One region of the Kitasatospora sp. CM 4170 genome, then DNA from elsewhere that is predicted to be linked to it. Evidence: predicted binding sites of a transcription regulator. Region 1 holds the regulator's gene; each other region holds the start of a gene.
What was found. The regulator HrcA, encoded in region 1, represses chaperone genes, less so after heat shock. The targets are predictions, from matches to a motif close to TTNGCACTCNGNNNNNCNGAGTGCNAA.
Positions count from the first base shown of each region.

Region 2: a site for HrcA is predicted at 1,475-1,501, ahead of groL (chaperonin GroEL). Genes of this name have one in related genera too.
Region 3: a site for HrcA is predicted at 996-1,022, ahead of RMN57_RS23025 (FmdB family zinc ribbon protein). Genes of this name have one in related genera too.

Region 1 covers NZ_CP134877.1:3,317,605-3,319,869, reverse strand. The annotation lists gene htpX (zinc metalloprotease HtpX) at 1-463, opposite strand, end outside; gene hrcA (heat-inducible transcriptional repressor HrcA) at 736-1,770, shown strand; gene dnaJ (molecular chaperone DnaJ) at 1,847-2,265, shown strand, end outside.
Region 2 covers NZ_CP134877.1:5,180,493-5,182,757, reverse strand. The annotation lists gene groL (chaperonin GroEL) at 1-1,318, opposite strand, end outside; gene RMN57_RS22170 (cold-shock protein) at 1,711-1,914, opposite strand.
Region 3 covers NZ_CP134877.1:5,372,088-5,374,352, forward strand. The annotation lists gene RMN57_RS23025 (FmdB family zinc ribbon protein) at 676-984, opposite strand; gene RMN57_RS23030 (MFS transporter) at 1,155-2,265, opposite strand, start outside.

The DNA of each region.
Region 1 (2,265 bases):
CCCGGTGGGCGACGTGCGACAGCTCGTGCGCGAGGACGCCCTCCAGCTCCTCCGGCTCCAGCCGCCGCAGCAGGCCGGTGGTGACGCACACCACGGCGTTCTGCGGGTTGCGGCCGGTCGCGAAGGCGTTCGGCATGTCGTTGTCGGCGACCGCCACCCGGGGCTTGGGCATGTCGGCGAGCGCGCAGAGCCGGTCGACGGCGCCGTGCAGCTGGGGGTACTGCTCGGGGGTCACCCGGTGGGCGCCCATCGCCCGCTCGGTGATCTTGTCGCTGAACCAGAACTGGGCGACGAACAGACCGCCGGAGATCAGCACGATCAGCGGCCAGGCGCCGCGCAGCAGGGCGATCAGCAGGCCGGTGAAGCCGACGTAGAGCAGGCCGATGAAGAACATCGTGGCGACCATCCGGCCGGTGAGGCCGCGGTCCGGTGCGAAGCGGGTGGGTTGGCCCGAGGTCGACATCGCTGTCCTCCGTTCGCCGTCTGCTGTCGATGCTCCCACCCGGACCGGCGCGGGGCATCATCCGGCGCGCGACCCGTCGCCGCGGACTGCGGGCAGGATCACCCCGGCCGGGCCGTTCCTGCCGTGGGACCCGGGCCTTACACTGGCAGGTACGGTTCTGGCACTCGTGTGTTCAGAGTGCCAAGACCGGGGTCGCCCGGTTCGGCCCGGAACATGCAGGTACGGAACACATGTCACAACGGACAACGTGCGAAGACGGAGGTGCGTGCCCCATGGCCGGTGAGGTCCGCCAGCTGGACGACCGCAAGCTCGCGGTGCTTCGCGCCATCGTCCAGGACTACGTGGGCACCGAGGAGCCGGTCGGCTCCAAGGCCCTGGTCGAGCGGCACAACCTCGGCGTGTCACCGGCGACGGTCCGCAACGACATGTCGGCGCTGGAGGAGGACGGCTACATCCACCAGCCGCACACCAGCGCGGGGCGGATCCCCACCGACAAGGGGTACCGCCTCTTCGTCGACAGGCTGGCCGAGGTCAAGCCGATGAGCGCGCCCGAGCGGCGGGCGATCCGGCACTTCCTGGACGGCGCGGTCGACCTCGACGACGTGGTCGCCCGCACGGTCCGGCTGCTCGCCCAGCTGACCCGACAGGTCGCGGTGGTCCAGTACCCCTCGCTGTCCCGTTCCACGGTGCGGCACATCGAGCTGGTGGCCCTGGCGCCGGGCAAGGTGATGCTCGTGCTGATCACCAACACCGGCCGGGTCGAGCAGCGGATGGTCGACTGCCCGGGCGCCGTCGGCGAGGTGGTCCTCGCGGACCTGCGCGCCAAGGTCAACACGCGGGCCGTCGGCCGGCGGCTGCCGGAGGTCCCGGGGCTGCTGGAGGACGTGCCGGCGCTCTTCGAGGCGGCCGACCGGCCGACCGTCACCACCGTCCTGGCGACGCTGTTCGAGGCGCTCGCCGAGCAGAACGAGGAGCGGATCATGCTGGCCGGCACGGCCAACCTGACCCGTTTCGGCCACGACTTCCCGCTCACCATCCAGCCGGTGCTCGAAGCACTGGAGGAGCAGGTCGTCCTGCTCCGCCTCCTGGGTGAGACCGCGGACGCCGGGATGACGGTGCGGATCGGCCGGGAAAACGCCTACGAGGGGCTCAATTCCACCTCGGTCGTCTCGGTCGGTTACGGTTCGGGCGATGAGAGCGTGGCCAAACTGGGTGTGATCGGTCCGACCCGGATGGACTATCCGGGCACAATGGGGGCGGTGCGAGCGGTGGCACGGTACGTCGGCCAGATCCTGGCCGAGTCGTAGGGAACGGCCGCCGTCAGAATTCTGACGGTGGTCCCAGTCGCAGGCACTTCTACAGGCGGAACAAGCGGAGCATTTGGTGGCCACGGACTACTACGCGGTACTCGGCGTCCGACGGGATGCGGGGCAGGACGAGATCAAGAAGGCGTTCCGGCGCCTGGCACGCGAACTGCACCCGGACGTCAACCCGGACCCGAAGACGCAGGAGCGGTTCAAGGAGATCAACGCCGCCTACGAGGTGCTCTCCGACCCGCAGAAGCGTCAGGTCTACGACCTCGGCGGGGACCCGCTGTCCCCGAACGGCGGCGCGGGCGCGGGCGGCTTCGGCGCCGGCGCGGCGGGCTTCGGCTTCTCCGACATCATGGACGCCTTCTTCGGCGCCGCCTCCGGCCAGCGCGGACCGCGCTCGCGGACCCGGCGCGGCCAGGACGCCATGATCCGGCTGGAGATCACCCTGGAGGAGGCCGCGTTCGGCACCACCAAGGAGCTCCAGGTCGA
Region 2 (2,265 bases), 1.9 Mb from region 1:
CGATGTTGGCACCGGTGGCCTCGTCGCCGTCCAGCTCCAGCTTGTCGAAGGCGACACCGGCCTGCAGCAGCGCGACGCCACCACCGGCGACGATGCCCTCCTCGACGGCGGCCTTGGCGTTGCGGACGGCGTCCTCGATGCGGTGCTTGCGCTCCTTGAGCTCCACCTCGGTGGCCGCGCCGGCCTTGATGACGGCCACGCCGCCGGCCAGCTTGGCGAGGCGCTCCTGGAGCTTCTCGCGGTCGTAGTCCGAGTCGCTGTTCTCGATCTCGGCGCGGATCTGGTTCACGCGGCCCGCGACCTGCTCGCTGTCGCCGCCACCGTCGACGATGGTGGTCTCGTCCTTGGTGATGACCACCTTGCGGGCGGTGCCCAGCAGGTCGATGCCGGCGTTCTCCAGCTTGAGGCCGACCTCCTCGGAGATCACGGTGCCACCGGTGAGGATGGCGATGTCGCCGAGCATGGCCTTGCGGCGGTCGCCGAAGCCCGGGGCCTTGACGGCGACGGACTTGAAGGTGCCGCGGATCTTGTTCACGACCAGGGTCGACAGGGCCTCGCCCTCGACGTCCTCGGCGATGATGACGAGCGGCTTGCCGCTCTGCATGACCTTCTCCAGCAGCGGGAGCAGGTCCTTGACCGAGCCGATCTTGGAGTTGGCGATGAGGATGTAGGGGTCCTCGAAGGTCGCCTCCATCCGCTCCAGGTCGGTGGCGAAGTAGGCCGAGATGTAGCCCTTGTCGAAGCGCATGCCCTCGGTGAGCTCCAGCTCCAGACCGAAGGTGTTGCTCTCCTCGACGGTGATGACGCCTTCCTTGCCGACCTTGTCCATGGCCTCGGCGATGAGCTCGCCGATCTGGGTGTCGGCGGCCGAGATGGAGGCGGTGGAGGCGATCTGCTCCTTGGTCTCCACGTCCTTGGCCTGGGCCAGCAGCTGGTCGGAGACGGCCGCGACGGCCTTCTCGATACCGCGCTTCAGGGCCATCGGGTTGGCGCCGGCGGCGACGTTGCGCAGACCCTCGCGGACGAGCGCCTGGGCCAGCACGGTGGCGGTGGTGGTGCCGTCACCCGCGACGTCGTCGGTCTTCTTGGCGACCTCCTTGACGAGCTCCGCGCCGATCTTCTCGTAGGGGTCCTCGAGCTCGATCTCCTTGGCGATGGAGACACCGTCGTTGGTGATCGTGGGGGCGCCCCACTTCTTCTCCAGCACGACGTTGCGGCCCTTGGGGCCGAGCGTGACCTTCACTGCGTCGGCGAGCTGGTTCATGCCACGCTCAAGGCCGCGGCGAGCTTCCTCATCAAAGGCGATGATCTTGGCCATCAGAAGTGGTCCTCCGGGACACGGTCGACTGCTCGGACCAAGGGGTGCCCGCGACGGACGGCCCTGGTGTGCGGGGGTCCTTTCCCCTACCGCTCCCGGGGGCCTCACCGACCCGGTCCGCTGTCACTCTCACGCTGTGAGTGCTAACGCCAATGATTAGCACTCCGGGTAGGCGAGTGCAAGCCCAATCGCCAACCCGCGAGCCGCGCCGCACCCCCGCGCCGCGCTCGCACCGGGCCCGCCGACGGGCCCGGACCGCGCCCCGCGGCCGGCCCGCACCCGCGCCCCCGCACACGGCGGCGGGCCCGCACGACACGTGTCGTGCGGGCCCGCCGCGAAGCAAGAGGTGCACCAGCCGATGGGCCGAGCCGAACTCCTGGGTGTCGGAAAGGTCAGACCGCCGCGCGGACCATGTCCGCCTGCGGGCCCTTCTGCCCCTGAGAGATCTCGAACTCGACCCGCTGGCCCTCCTCAAGGGTGCGGTAGCCGTCCATCTGGATCGCGCTGTAGTGGACGAAGACGTCCGCACCACCGTCGACCGCGATGAAGCCGTAACCCTTCTCCGCGTTGAACCACTTGACGGTGCCCTGAGCCATTCCGAACTCCCCTAGTGCTGTGCTGGCCCTTCACGCGCCCGCGGGTCTGCGGGTGCGGGTCTGGTTGAGGCCGGCCCGGGGAACCCCCCCTGGGCACAGCCGTGCACGCCGCAATCCCCGCCGAGACCACCGAACGGCGTCCGGTGCACGGGCGATTGCGTCGACCGCGGCTGAATGTATCCGGATCGACGCCCTCTGCAACAGGCCCAATCGCCGTGAATTCACCGGGCCCGCCAAGGGGCAGATCCGACGGAATCGGAAGGAACGTCGCAATTCACGCCGGACATAGCGGACGAATTACCCAAATCCCCTGAAGAATTCTGACATCGGCCTGACATGTTTCACGGCCGC
Region 3 (2,265 bases), 2.1 Mb from region 1:
CGACGGACAACCCGTTCGGCCGACGGAGTGCGGGGCGGGTGCGCCGTCGGGCGGGGACAGGCCCGCCCGCCCGGGTCCGAGCGCCAGCGCCGCGGCCACCGCGAGCAGGACGAGCGCCGGCGCCGCGGGCCGCTGCCACAGGACCCGCCGGAGCCGGTGGAGCCGGCCGCCTCCGCGCCGGATCGGCGGGAACGGCGGCACCTCCCGGCGGGGTGGGACGGTCGGCGCCGGGAGCGGCAGCGGGGACCGGCGGGGGACGCTCGCGGCCGTGGTCGTCATGGGGCACCGCCCGGGTGGGTCGCAGGGCGCCGGCCCGGGTTCGCCGGGCCGGCCTCTCGCGCACACTCTGGGCCGCCCGTCGGCGGTCGGGAAGCCTTGTCCCCAGACCTGTGGAAAACCCGGGCCTGTGGACAACCCCGTTCACCCGTGGGGGTGGCTGCCGGCCGGCCCGATTGACGCCGTCGGCCGGCGTAGCACCGTCGGGCCCGGCCGCAGCGCCGCAGGGCTCGTGCAGCGCCGCAAGGCCCCGTGCAGCGCTGCAAGGCCCCGTGCAGCGCCGCAAGGTCCGCGGAACGCCGCAAGGCCCGCCGGTCGCGCGTCTGCGCGGGCCCGGCGGGCCTTGCGGGAAAACGTGTGGGCCGGTCTCGCTCGCTGCCGGCCCTACTCGGCTGCTGCCTACTTGGCGGTCGCCGGAGCGGGGCTCGCCGCGGGGGTCGAACCGCCCGAGGACGAGGCCGAGGAGGTCGACGACGAGCTCGACGAGCTCGACGAGGACGAGGAGCCCCCGCCCACCGTGGAGCTGGAGGAGGAGCGGCTGTCGGTCCGGTAGAAGCCGGAGCCCTTGAAGACCACGCCCACGGCCGAGAAGACCTTGCGGAGCTTCCCCTGGCAGTCGGGGCACGTGGTCAGCGCCTCGTCGGTGAACTTCTGCACCGCCTCCAGGCCGTTGCCGCACTCGGTGCACTGGTACTGGTACGTGGGCACTTGTCTTCCTCCTGGCACTCTCGCCTGATGAGTGCTAACGATGGTCAATGATGCGGCATTCCGCTGGATCAGTCCAGCGACTCCGATGTGAGATGAGTCGGCGGCCGGAACGGCGCCAAGGGCCGCCGGCCGCCGCGTGGCGCCGCTCGCGCCCCGGGTCCGCCCCCGTCTCAGCCCTTGGCCGCACCCACCAGCTGCCGGCTGCCGCCCCGCTCGCCGCTGCTCGCGACCACCGGGCTCGCCGAGCCCGGCGCGATCAGCAGGTGCCGCAGCGCGACCAGCGCGACCAGGCCCAGACCGGCGCCGGCCAGCGGCACCAGGAACCCGGCCGACGGGCCGTGGCCGTCGATCAGCCGGCCGGCCACCGTGGAGCCGATCGCCAGGCCCAGGCCGATGGCGCCGGTCAGCCAGGTGAAGGCCTCGGTCTTGGCGCCCTCCGCGACCAGCGTCTCGACCAGCGTGTAGCCGGTGATCAGGGTCGGCGCGATGGCCAGACCGCAGACCAGCCCGGCGACCGAGAGCGCGACCAGGTTGGGCATCGCCCAGAGCGTCGAGCACCCGAGCACCAGCAGTGCGTAGCTGGCGAGCATCCGGTGCCGGGCGGCCCGCCGCCAGGCGACCATGCCGTACAGCACGCCGGCCAGCATCGAGCCGCCGGCGAAGATCCCGTAGACGGTCCCGTTGGCCCCGGGCTGGCCGACCGACTCGGTGAAGGCGGTCACCGAGACCTGCATCGCGCCGAAGACGGTGCCCACGCCCAGGAAGGCGCCGGCCAGCAGCCGGACACCGGGCGAGGAGAGCGCGGAGACCCGGCGGGCGCCCGGCTGGTGCGGGTGCCGGGCCGGTGCGGTGGCGCGCTGGGCGGCGAAGGCGAGGCCGCCGACGACGGTCAGCGCGGCCTCGGCGATCAGGCCGGCGGAGGGGGTGACCGAGGTGGCGATGGCGCCGGCCAGCACCGGTCCGATCACGAAGGTGAACTCGTCGGTGACCGACTCGAAGGCGAACGCCGTGTTCAGCTTGGCCGGCGAGGCGCCCTCAGCGGAGAGCTTGGCCACCCAGCGGGCGCGGACCATCGCGCCGACCTGCGGCACGCTGGCGCCGGCCGGGGCGGCGGCGAGGAACAGGCTCCAGACCGGGGCGTGCCCCAGCGCCAGCGCGATCAGGGCGCCGACCGAGACCGCGTGCACCACCACGCTCGGGACCAGGACGGCCGCCTGGCCGTAGCGGTCGGCGAGCCGGCCGGTCTGCGGGCCGACGAAGGCCTGGGCGACGGCCGAGACC